2 linked regions of the Spartinivicinus poritis genome follow. The protein of the gene in region 1 interacts with the protein of each later gene in a pairwise test. Links are inferred from orthologs where the notes say so. Each region holds a gene or a part of one and is shown on either strand. Other genes may lie near its edges.

The links.
Region 2: the proteins of pepP (region 1) and ORQ98_RS04440 interact in binary tests that used the Escherichia coli proteins (3 or more experiments, as listed by UniProt). The link is inferred for Spartinivicinus poritis from one-to-one orthologs.

What each region holds. Positions count from the first base shown.
Region 1 is NZ_JAPMOU010000011.1:130,637-136,811, reverse strand. Bases 1-2,996 are described here. They hold pepP (Xaa-Pro aminopeptidase), read right to left. Parts: upstream 2,162-2,996; coding sequence 839-2,161; downstream 1-838. Other genes in these bases: ORQ98_RS11165 (UPF0149 family protein), read right to left, coding at 2,195-2,782; ubiH (2-octaprenyl-6-methoxyphenyl hydroxylase), read right to left, coding at 1-774. In the rest of the region: ORQ98_RS11160 (TIGR02449 family protein), read left to right, coding at 3,004-3,213; ORQ98_RS11155 (cell division protein ZapA), read left to right, coding at 3,210-3,530; ORQ98_RS11145 (5-formyltetrahydrofolate cyclo-ligase), read left to right, coding at 3,775-4,446; ORQ98_RS11140 (hypothetical protein), read right to left, coding at 4,554-4,736; ORQ98_RS11135 (EVE domain-containing protein), read left to right, coding at 5,157-5,627; ORQ98_RS11130 (diguanylate cyclase domain-containing protein), read left to right, coding at 5,859-6,175.
Region 2 is NZ_JAPMOU010000004.1:138-6,240, forward strand. Bases 472-3,395 are described here. They hold ORQ98_RS04440 (aminoacyl-histidine dipeptidase), read right to left. Parts: upstream 2,701-3,395; coding sequence 1,243-2,700; downstream 472-1,242. Other genes in these bases: ORQ98_RS04435 (DUF1835 domain-containing protein), read right to left, coding at 472-1,140; ORQ98_RS04445 (hypothetical protein), read right to left, coding at 2,949-3,338. In the rest of the region: more of ORQ98_RS04435, read right to left, coding at 97-471; ORQ98_RS04450 (hypothetical protein), read left to right, coding at 3,704-3,889; ORQ98_RS04455 (hypothetical protein), read right to left, coding at 4,085-4,354; ORQ98_RS04460 (PspA/IM30 family protein), read right to left, coding at 4,439-5,134; ORQ98_RS04465 (type 2 periplasmic-binding domain-containing protein), read left to right, coding at 5,429-6,103. UniProt on the Escherichia coli protein: Dipeptidase with broad substrate specificity. Requires dipeptide substrates with an unblocked N-terminus and the amino group in the alpha or beta position.

The sequences.
Region 1 (6,175 bases):
ATCTGTTGCATCTAACCATTGTGGGGCTTGGTCTTGGTAAATAGACCAAATCAATGCTGAATGATTTTTAGCTAATGGTAGCAAAGCCATGGGGCCTTGTTCAGTAAAGCGTTCAAAGGCCTGGCCTTGATTAGGCTTCGAGGTTGTTACATTAGCAATCATGGCCGTTTGGTGATAATCCGTACATTGAACATTAATACCCAACTGGGTGATTAATGGTGATCGGCCGCCATCTGCAATCACCAGTAAGTCCGTCGTTAGCCAGCTTTTTTTCTCTCCCTGCTCTATTTCAATGGCATAGCCTGTTGCTAAAGGCTTTACCTGGCAGGCCGTTGCTGGTGACAATAGTTCAATAGCCGGGTATTGCTTAATTACTTTAAATAGATTTTGTCCCAACTGCTGATTTGCTACTACATACCCAAAAGCATCCAGTTGATATTCATCTGTATTCATTCGGGTAAAGCCAAACCGGCCTTGGTCTGATACATGAATATGCTTGATTGCGGTGGCATGCTGAGCCAGTGACTGCCAAACGCCTAATTGCTCTAACAACAACTGGCTACCCAGAGATAATGCGGTAGAACGAGCATCATAACTGGGCTGCTGATTCGCCTGGTTAATCGGGTGAGGTTCAATAATCGCTACAGGCATAGAAGACTGGTGACTATGCTTAGCTAGGCTGGTTTGCAAGGCAAGCGCTAGCGAGGCGCCTACCATACCACCGCCAATGACCACTACAGGAAAATGGTTGTCAGGCTTGTTAGCTTCGGTCATTTAGCATCACCGAATAATGGCGTATGCTGCAAAACGAATGCACTCATCGCTGTTCATCATACCTTCAAGTTGACTTCTTCATTAAATCTTCTATTTCTGTAACTTCTTTAGGCACATCTGCTGACATTACTATATGGCCAGATTCAGTAACAACTACATCGTCTTCTATTCTTACCCCAATACCACGCCAGCGCTTTTCTACATCTTCATTATCAGGGGCGATATAAATACCAGGTTCAATGGTAAGCACCATGCCAGGCTCTAATTTACGCCATTCCCCATCAATTTTATATTCACCCACATCATGTACATCCATACCGAGCCAGTGACCCGCTTTGTGCATATAAAAAGGCTTATATTTTTCTTCTTTAATTAGTTGTTCAACATCACCTGAAAGTAAGCCAAGTTCAACTAACCCTTCAGTAATCACTTGGACTGTTACATCATTGGGCTGATTAAAATGATTACCAGGTTGAACAGCTTCAATTGCAGCTAATTGGGCTTTTAATACCAGCTCATAAATAGCCTGTTGCTCTTTACTAAATTTGCCATTAACCGGAAATGTTCGGGTAATATCAGAGGCGTAGTGATCTAACTCGCAGCCTGCATCAATCAGTACCAAATCACCATCAGCCAAAACGTCATTATTTTCAGTGTAATGTAATATGCAAGCATTAACGCCACCACCAACAATGCTGTTATAGGCTGCTGCACGACAGCCGTTGTAAACAAACTCATGCAGTAGCTCAGCTTCAAGTTGGTATTCATAACAGCCAGGTTGGCAGGCTTTCATAGCTCTTAAATGAGCATTGGCAGAAATTTCTGCTGCTTTTTTCATAAGCGCTATTTCTGCTTCACTCTTAAAAATACGCATCTCATGCAAAATATGGTCAAGTGCAACAAACTCACCTGGTGGTACGGAGCCCTGTTTGGTTTTGGCTTTGATGGAATTAATCCAGCTCATCATTCGGCGGTCAAAAATCTCGTTGGTGCCTATTTCATAATAAACACGAGACTTGCCTTCAATTAGTCCTGGTAGTATTTCGTCAATATCATTGACTGGAAAGGCATCATCAAAACCGTATTTTTCACAAGCACCTTCTTGACCTGCTCGTAAGCCTTCCCATAATTCTTTTTCTGGATCTTTTTCCCGGCAAAATAAAATAGCTTCGCCATGGCTGCGACCTGGGATAAGTACTAGCACCGCTTCAGGTTCAGGAAAGCCTGATAAATAGTAAAAATCACTGTCTTGTCGATAAGGGAAATCAACATCTCGGTTGCGAACTTGAATGGGTGCTGAAGGTATTACTGCAATACTATTGTCGTCCATTTCTGCCATTAAATTGGATCGACGCTGTTTGTATTCTGAAGTGGGTAGCTGTTTCATTATTATGTTTAACCCCTAATTAGTGTATTCAAACTAGTGAAGTTGAGAGTCACTTTTTTCAGTGGAGCCTTTTGAGCCACACTCACTGAACACCAGTATTGCGTTAATGCGGACATATTCAGTCACCTGGTGCCAGTCCATTTCATTAGAGTCAGCTTCTTCTATATCTTCACTTTGTACTTGTGAAATTTCAGTAAAGTCTAAAAGAATGTCTTTTACATCAGTAGATAGCTGAGCTTGTTGCTGCCCAGATAACCCAAACCCAGCTAAAAAACTATGAGTCCAGTTAGCGAGCTCTTTAAGGCGACTTTCCAGCTCAGCATCGTCATCAGGTAGTAACAAACGAAAACCATATTCGGGATCAGCCAACTGCTCTTCTGTTTGCTGGTATAAGGAAACCAGCATAACCTTTGCCTGATCAGGCAACACTTCTTCAATATCCAACAGTTGTTGAACTTGGCAGAGCCAACTATCGGCTGATAGTCTCAAACCACCTGCTAGCATACCTGTTAACAAACCATGTAATTCTGCTGGAGAAGCAAACAGCTCCAATGAAACAAACAGGTTAGCAACATCATCAAAGCTAATCGTTGCTGAAGGAGCTTGAGCTGCATTTTTCATTGCAATTCTACCTAGATGTTTAGTTTGTCTCTATCCTAACATTTGAGGGTATTGCAAACTACTGTACACCTTAAGAGTGAAGCGATTACTGATATGACGAGTGATTTTAAAATCTAATATTAATAGTAAGGCGTTGAAATAGTTGGTGTTGGATTGACCCTGGCAGAACGGCCCACTATAGTAATCGCAAGCCTTATACCCTGATACCTTAGTCGTTTAAAATGGATCATCACTTATTTCAGCAGCTTGCAAATAAAACTGAACAATTGATCGCTTTGTGCGAACAATTAAAACAGGAAAATGCTCAGCTTCGTGCCAATGAGCAACAGTGGCGTGAAGAACGGGTGTATTTGATAGAAAAAAATGAGATTGCCCGTACTAAGATTGAGGCGATGATCACTCGGTTAAGAACGCTGGAACAAGAGTCATGAGTGACACAACAACACAAACAGCAACAGTTAACATTTTAGATAAAGGGTATCGGGTAAGTTGTAAGCCTGAAGAGCAGCGTGCTCTGGTCGATGCAGCCCAGTACCTAGATAGCAAAATGCGAGAGATTCGGGAAAGAGGGGCTGTGGTTGGGTTGGAGCGGATTGCAGTGATGGCCGCGTTGAATATTGCCCATGAACTTTTACAGTTAGCTCAGCAGCGGCAGCTAGCCGAGGAAGATACCCAAGCACAGTTACAATCCCTGCTGGATAAAGTCGAGCAAGTATTAACAGATAGCGATACGCCTGCTTTTGATTAAAAATTTTCATAAAAAAAGGGGCGACAATCTAACTCAAATCGATATAATGAAATCAAGCTCCCTGCTCTGTTGGCCAGTCATGAATGTCCCTGAGCCGATAATTTAGGAACTGGAGGCTCCTTGCAGGTGTCGGCGTGCAAGTCCGCTATAGGCGGAAAGCCCAAAGCATCTCAGCAGCCACCACCTTGAACCTAGGGTTCAAGGGCCCAATTGACAGCGGCGGATTGGGGAGCGGTTTTAAACTATGCCTGAAGTAAAAAATAATAGAATTCTTCTTGCTGACAATGAACGTCAGCCGTCACTTCTAATCAATAACCCAGTAAATCCCCAACAGCGTAAACAACTCAGAGCAACCCTTCGCCAAGCACGTCGGGCGCTTACTTGTCAGCAGCAACAATTAGCTAGCCAGCGGCTACTTAAAGTTTTATTAAGCAGACCAGAGTTTCTGAAGGCTAAACACATAGCAGTGTATTTAGCGAATGACGGCGAAATTGATCCTATGCAAATAATAGAAGCAGCTTGGGCAATGAATAAGCACTGTTATTTACCTGTGTTGCATCCTATTTATCATAATCGACTGTGGTTTCTGCGTTTTAGGCCGACGACAAAATTGGCACCGAATCGTTTTAATATATTGGAACCAACTGTGCGAGCTGGGCATCTAAAGTCTGCTTGGGCGATGGACTTGGTATTACTGCCGTTGGTTGGCTTTGATCAATATGGAGGGCGTTTAGGAATGGGGGGGGGCTTTTATGACAGAACTTTTGAGTTTATTGTGAAAAACCCATTGAAGCCTCGTCCCAAGTTGGTAGGTTTGGCTCATGAGTGCCAGCGAGTGGATAAACTGCCCACTGCCAGTTGGGATATCCCACTGACAGGGATTGCTAGTGATAGTAAGTACTATACAGCAAAATAAGGTGCGGCTAGGTAAGCATGTCACAGGGCAAAAGTGCAAAGGCTTCATAGTGCCAAGTGACTTGATTGCAAGTAATTGCTTACCTGGGCCTTATAAAGAACACACTTTTATAGTGTGCGTTGTGCATCAGTGTTTGATTGGTTTACTGTTGGTGTAGCATTATTTGTAACGGTGGCGAGCTCGGCTGAACTTTTTGATAAAGTCATTTGAGCAAAACCTGTGGTCAGCACCCCCAAGCCAAAAATAAAAACTAACACCAGCATAAAATCAGGTTTGTTTTTTTGTGTCATTTCCACTAACCCTGCTGGTCTTTCAGTTAATTCCTAAATTTCCCCAAGTGGTCTTTGCAGTTAGCAAGACAGCTACAAGCTCTTTTATTGACACAGGGAGATATTTATTTTCTCTCAGTGGTTATTACTACACACGTCCTTAGTAAATTGTGGTGAACGAATTGCTACTTGTTTTGTGGTTCATGTATGTAACAATTGTCTATATAGCAAATTTATCGCTTATTTGTATTAGTTGTTTGCTAGTCACCAACTACCTTAGTTACTAAGCACCTCACTCACTAAGTACTTCACATGTGCCGTATGAGCATTGTGGTTTAATTGTACTCATTAGTTAATTGAATGAACGTGACTATAGCCACAGTTTAAAATATGTGTGAAGTAAAACCAATTAGCATATAAAACGCAAGGAATATTTCTTACATGCCAAATTACTGGTTAATGAAGTCTGAACCCGGTGTTTTCAGTATAGACGATCTTGCTAACTGTCCTAATCAAACAGAGCACTGGGATGGGGTAAGAAATTATCAAGCAAGAAATATGATGCGTGATCAAATGCGCAAAGGAGATTTGGTGTTTTTTTATCACTCCAGTTGCAAAAAAACTGGAATTGCAGGAATAGCGAAAGTCGTCAAAGAAGCTTATCCAGATCATACGGCACTTGATTCTGACTCCGACTATTTTGACCCCAAAAGTACAGTCGATAATCCACGCTGGTTTATGGTAGATATTCAATTTGTAGAAAAGTTCACACACTTGGTTTCATTGCAACGCTTAAAGGAAAACCCACTGTTAAAGGATTTACCACTGGTACAAAGAGGTAGCCGCTTATCAATCATGCCTGTAGCTGAAAAACAGTGGCATGAAATTTCATCTATGGTGACAAAACTGTGAGTTTAATAGAAGAATAGCTGACTCATTGGGACATAGGCTTTTCTTGATGTTGTTCCACACCACAAAGGCTAAAAAAGTACCTTGCCAGAAAATAAATGTGCTTGAAGACTATTATCAACTTTATGCATATACCTATGGCTCTCCAACCAGTTGATTAATAGTAAAATAGTGGATAACAGGCCTGTATATTAAGCTCTAGCCAACTAAATCGGTTGTGACTATGCTTGAAATATGGAGCAGGAAAGGGCAGCTGTGTTATCCCCTACAACAGAATCGAGTTTAGTTAAGTGGATTAATGTTGGTGGTGGCTTATTAGTATCCCTCATCAGCGTTTATCTTTTTGTATCTGAAATTTCTCAACCTGTGGCTATCAGCCTGATGTTACTAGGGATGGGTATGGTAGCCTACCTCCACAATGCCTGGCTAGCAATAGGCATCGCCTGTGCGGCTATCGTTTCAGCACTGTTTTCCCTATTTGAAGGCATTTCTATCCAACAGTTTTATGTTGAAAATGAGCTATTAATGTTGGATGAGGATGATCATGAGGT
Region 2 (6,103 bases), on another replicon or contig:
TAAATATCAAAGCTTTCGATATCATCTCGCTTTAGCTGAATTTCTCTAATGTAAGATCTATCTTCAAAGCTCATACTTTCACTATATAATAATAAACTATGTGAGAATCACGCCATTTTGCCTTTGCCATACTTTATTGTCTAGACTATTTAAGTGCACTCCACAAACCCATTCATCAATACCATTAAGCTCAATTGCATTTCGTTCACCATTTAAAATCTGTTTTCCTATTTCAGTCATTTCAACAGTGGTTTCCCTCATCCCCCCGTCTTGACGATTTAAAGATAATAGCGGTTGATTAAGGTTTTCATTACCCAATTTTTTCATTATTGCAAATTGATACGAGTCGCCAGTTAAATCACATCCATCCATATCATAGCCTAGCGTAAAGCCAATTACTTTTGTTGCTTGAGGGCCCGTTTTTAATGTATTTCGCAGTATAGACTCATCCCAAGTGGATAATCCTGTTTGTTTATCAGGATAACGATAAACTAAATATTTAAGCGCACGTACTAAAAAGGGTAATTCTTTTTTATCTTCTTGAATAAACTCAATATATAAGTCTGGGGTTGGCGAGACCAATGCATGCCAACAATCTGTTAAAATTTTAATTGAGCTATCTGTTAATTGGTATGATGAGTCTGCACTTAAGACTTTTTCATGGTTTAACATTCCTAAACCATGAATTTCATATTTAATACCCTTTACTTTAGAAAATTGATGGATAAATACGCTAGAAAAATCAATTCCCAAGCGTTCAAAAAGAAATGTTAAAAAGCAGAGCATTATTTGATCGCTAAGTGCCGTACCAACCCAGACATCAATTCTATCCGATGACTTTAATTCTTCATAACCAACATATAAGTCCCGATCAAACTCATACATTTCAAATGGCTCTATGCCACATAACTTATGCACATCATTCCAATAAGCCTGTCTATAAGATATCCAGTCGTCGATTGAGATGATGGCCTTTAATGGGCCACAGGAAAGCACATCATTAACTACTAAGAACTCAGACTTTGAAATTCCCAATGCCTGTTTCAATACCCCTGCAGCAGAGGTACCATTGGTTATGTGCATATTTAAACCCTCTATAGCTGTTTGAGTTAAGTCTTGCCCTTGGTTTTGACAACGCATAGCTTACAGTTAAACCTGCAGAATAACGTTAAGATATACCAAGCCAACTTTTGCAGCACAAGAACGGTAAGAGATTTTTCTCACCGCTTTTGTGTTTGACTATTATTTTGTGGGTATATGCTTCAATGTATCAACCAAATAATCCCAAAACTTACTCACCGACTGAATATGCACTTTTTCATCAGGCGAATGAGCATTTCGAATGGTTGGCCCAAAAGAAATCATATCCCAGTGAGGATAAGGGTTTCCTAGCAAACCACACTCAAGCCCTGCATGAATAACTTTAACTTTCGGAACCACTCCAGATAACGCTTTATACCGCTCCTTCATTAAAGTTAATATTTTTGAGTTTGGATTTGGCTTCCAGCCAGGGTATTCACCTGATATCGATACTTTAGCACCCGCCACTTTAAAATTTGCAGCAACACTGTTAGCCAGATCATCACGAGCGGAATTAACCAAGCTTCTCACTAAAGATAATACCAGCACATCATTATCATCAGATTTTACAATTGCAAGATTATTAGAAGTTTCAACAACACCTTTAAATTCATCACTCATCCTTGAAGGACTAGAAATGCAAGCAGCAACAGAGTAAACCAGCTTTTTTATACTTTCAGTCGTATATACTCTCTCAGGTAAGCCCACCTTGACTGCGTCAATAGATAAGCTAGTTTCAACTGAACTGTATTCGTTTTTTATTGTTTGATAAAAATTATTTAACGCCTTTTTAAATTCAATTTCTTTATGCTGACTGACAACCAGCGTCGTGAATGATTCTCTAGGTATAGCATTGCGTAGCGTCCCACCATTCAATGAGGCAACCTTCACATCTAGAATATCTATACTCTCAAGTAAAAAACGATTGATGATTTTATTTGCATTACCTCGACCTTGATCAATATCTAATCCAGAGTGCCCTCCTCGCAACCCCGTCACTTTAACCTCAAATGCAATATCATCACTACACGTATGCTGCCAATCCATCGCTAGCTTAGCACTGACATCAACACCACCCGCACAGCCAACATAAAGCTCACCTTCATCTTCCGTATCCATATTCAGCAGGATGTCACCCTCAAAATAACCAGCCTCTAAACCAGCAGCCCCTGTCATCCCCGCCTCTTCATCTATAGTTAACAGCACTTCCAATGGGCCATGCTCAATATCTTTGGCAGTTATAACAGCTAATGCAGCAGCAACCCCTACTCCATTATCAGCTCCCAAGGTTGTGCCCTTAGCAGTCACCCACTCGCCGTCAATAAAGGTAGTAATCGGGTCAGTTAGGAAGTTATGTTCCGAGTCAGCGTTTTTCTGTGGCACCATATCCACATGCCCTTGCATAACCACACCACGCCGATTTTCCATACCCGGTGTTGCAGGTTTTCGGATAATGAGATTACCTACTTTATCTCTTTCATAAGACAGGTTATGTTCCCGACACAAAGACTCTATGTAATATACGACAGCTTCTTCATACTTTGAAGGTCGTGGAATTTGAGTAATTTGATGAAAAATACTCCAAAGAGGTGTAGGAGTTAAACTGGCAATTGATGTCAAAACTTCCTCCAAATTAGTACACTTTTAGATATCATTTATTGATCTTTTTATGTCATACGCATATCATTTAGAGAATACCACCACCAGTATAATTATTAAAGCTCACTAGTTTCGACTATTGTTAATTATTTATTCAAATGCTCTTGATCAAACACATATAAGTACAACATTAAAAAATCGCAAATAATATTGTGGCTGAAAATAACTAAGCCAATAATGATCAAATTCTATATTTTCTGAAATTCTCTTCATACTGTTATTTTTTTATAGTAAGCTTCACCTTTACCAGGAATATTAATGATAATAAACCCTGTTTTCTCTAAGTGAGCACGAAGCTTTAAGTTTGGTTTAGCGCAATCAATCGCGTGAACAATACAACTAATTGCATCTAACTGTTTTAACTTTGCTATATATTTAGCCACTTTTGCAATTGCAGGTAATACTCCTTCTCCACCACCATCAATTTGAGCGAGTTCTACAATCAGTTCATTATTTTTTTGAGTAAACTGACCTAACACTTCAGCCGTTCCAACAGTAAAAACAATAGGCTTATCAACTAAAACAAGGCTATCAAAGTATGCTTCAGGCCAGTTTAACACTTCCTTTAAAGGTGAGCCTTCAATTACAATCTTTATCACTGTCAAAGCCAATAGGAAAAAAGGAATTTAAACATTAGCTGCTTTCAAGTTCACTGAGCTACCAAGAGTACCTTTTGGTACCCAACATTTCTTCAACGCTTCACGCTAGTATAAGCCCCCCTCTTTCCTAGATAGGAAACATCTGAGCCTATGGATAACTCAATATGGGCTTCTGAATATAGTGACTGATACTTAGTAAATATTAACCTCCAAATATCAGCAGCACTTAATATAAATACTCTATAAGTTTTAGAGTTCGACTATACTTAACAGAATACAGGATCAGGTTAAACCTATTAAAGTATTGAAGAGCAAACCTCCTCTCTTTTGTGTATAATACTTACTCAACCAAAGCAGGAGCTCCCATGGCACGTAAGAAGCAAGAAGAACTATCAAGTGAAACCCGCCAGAAAAACATTGATGATCAAGTAGCAGCTTTTCTTAAAGCAGGCGGAGAAATCCAAGAAATACCTAAAGGTCAAAGTGGGTATGAGTCTAGCGGAGGCCGCAAAAGCATAGTGCTTGGCAGCCCATCTGAGAAGAAAAAGTAGGTAAGCTCTAGCCATACTAACTCTTGAAAGCGAGCGACCTGCTTACTCTTCCTAGCTTACAGGTCGTTATGCAACCCCCAAGTTATCTAGCCTCCCATCCAAAACCCCTTCAGGCAGCTGATAACCACCGTATTCTGTATGTATTACCCTACAAGACCTTAGATGAATCGCCTTACCAGATAAGCGCTTGGTAAATTAGTCCACTAACTTACCAAGCGCTCGGATAGGCAGCATAATGAACTCAGCTGAAAGCTCAATGGTTACCTCAAACACATCAAGCCACCATTGCCAGGCACTGTTATTATCATGATGACGCCTCTTGGGCCAAACATACCGAGCAACAATAAAGCCTGAAAGTGCTACCACTAAAGTTAGCCAGCTAAAACCACCTATAAAGAGATGCATGAGCAAAAAGAAGGATATTATAAATAAGGCTGTAGAAAAGAATATTCTGAATGGATACATAAACTTTATCTCCTTATTTAGAGCTGCCCTTTAGTTAAAAAAAAGCCCCTTACTCAAGGGGCAAAGTTGCTGATGGGCATGAAATTATTTAGCTGTATTTTTTGCTTTTAAGCGAGCCAGCACATCATTAGCACTTGATGCATTAGCTTTAATACCTGCAGCTTTCATTTTGCTTTCTAAATCATTTTCAGCACATTCTGTTGATAACTCATGTGCAGCTTCCATTTGAGCAGCACGCTCAGCTTGCTTTTGCTTAATTCGCTCTAAAGAGTCAGCAGCCGTCGTCATTCTAGAGTTTGCACCACTGTAGCGTGCAGCCACTGCTGCTTGGGCTTTCTGTACACTATCAGTTGCTTTAACTGTATCAACCTGCTGTCTTAAGCGCTTCAAGTTGCTTTCTGCATGTTTGACTGCACTGCGAAGACTTTCAACACTCTTGGTATATCCAGCTTTCACTTCCTCTTCAGAAGTCAATTGAGCCTCAAGCTCAGCAATTTTTTCCGCAATACTGATAGCAAGTGCTTCGTCACCTTTATCTAAGGCCTGTCCAGCATATTGCTCATATTCGTTAATTTTGGCAGTCAGCTGACTACATTTATCAGTGACTAGTTTTTGCTTGGCCATAATGTTGGCTAATGCTGTTTTAGAGCGGTTTAGCTCTTCACTCGCATCACGAATTTCCTGATCAAGGATACGAAGCGCCTGGCTATCAACAATTGCTTCTCCAGCTTCAGTTGCTGCACCACGAATAGCTGTCATTAATTTATTTAAAATGCCCATGCGCTGTTCCTCTTAAAGTTCACGTTGTATTTAAGTTGGGGATAGGATAACTCCTTAACCGCCATTACATGTAACAATGAATCGCATGTTACATGTCAGAACAAAGTTTGTCCATAATTTTTTACATGTAATAAGTGAAAGTTTCGCTACTAAATTTCGCTACCCATATAATCTATTGATTTTTATACATATTAATCACACACAAACAGAGCAATAGCACTCCTCCAATTGCTATTCCCACGGTCACCCACTATAAGATAGATATGTCTGATTACTTACTTGCTTATTAAAACAATGTTGAAACGTTTACTTGCAGCTATATTCTTGACGCTGTTTAGCTACACAAGCATCGCAGGAGAAGAAATTCCTATTTGGAGCTATTACGAATCGCCACCCTTTGGTGTTAATGAAGACAAAAGTGACATCACCAGCTTTCTGGCAACCTACTTGACCAGCCATAGCGGCGGCAAATGGTCATTTATATCCAAATTTCTACCTCGCCCTCGCTTAAACAAGTATCTAGAGGAACAACAAAAAGGGATTGCAATATGGGCTAACCCAATTTGGTTTGGCGATAAAAGCGAAACACGCTATGACTGGACCAATAGTGTTGTATTAGGTAGAAATGAAATCGTCTCCTTAAAAGAAAGCCCTGTACCTTACCAAGAGCCAAGCTCACTCACTGGCAAAAAGTTTGGAGGCGTTAGAGGTCACCGTTATGTGGGAATTGATGATTTAGTAAGCAACGGCAAGATTAATCGTAAAGACAGTGCATCATTTGAAAAGAATTTTTTAAAACTATTAAGCAAACGTGTTGATGTCATTCTTATTCCCAGAGGAGAACTTTTTCACTTAATGAAAAAAAATAATGCAGAGGATAAAATCTATATTGCCAGCCAGCCTCATCAAGTATACAAACGAAAAATGCTAGTCACCAAAAATCTTCCTGGCGTCCGCGATTTTATTAAT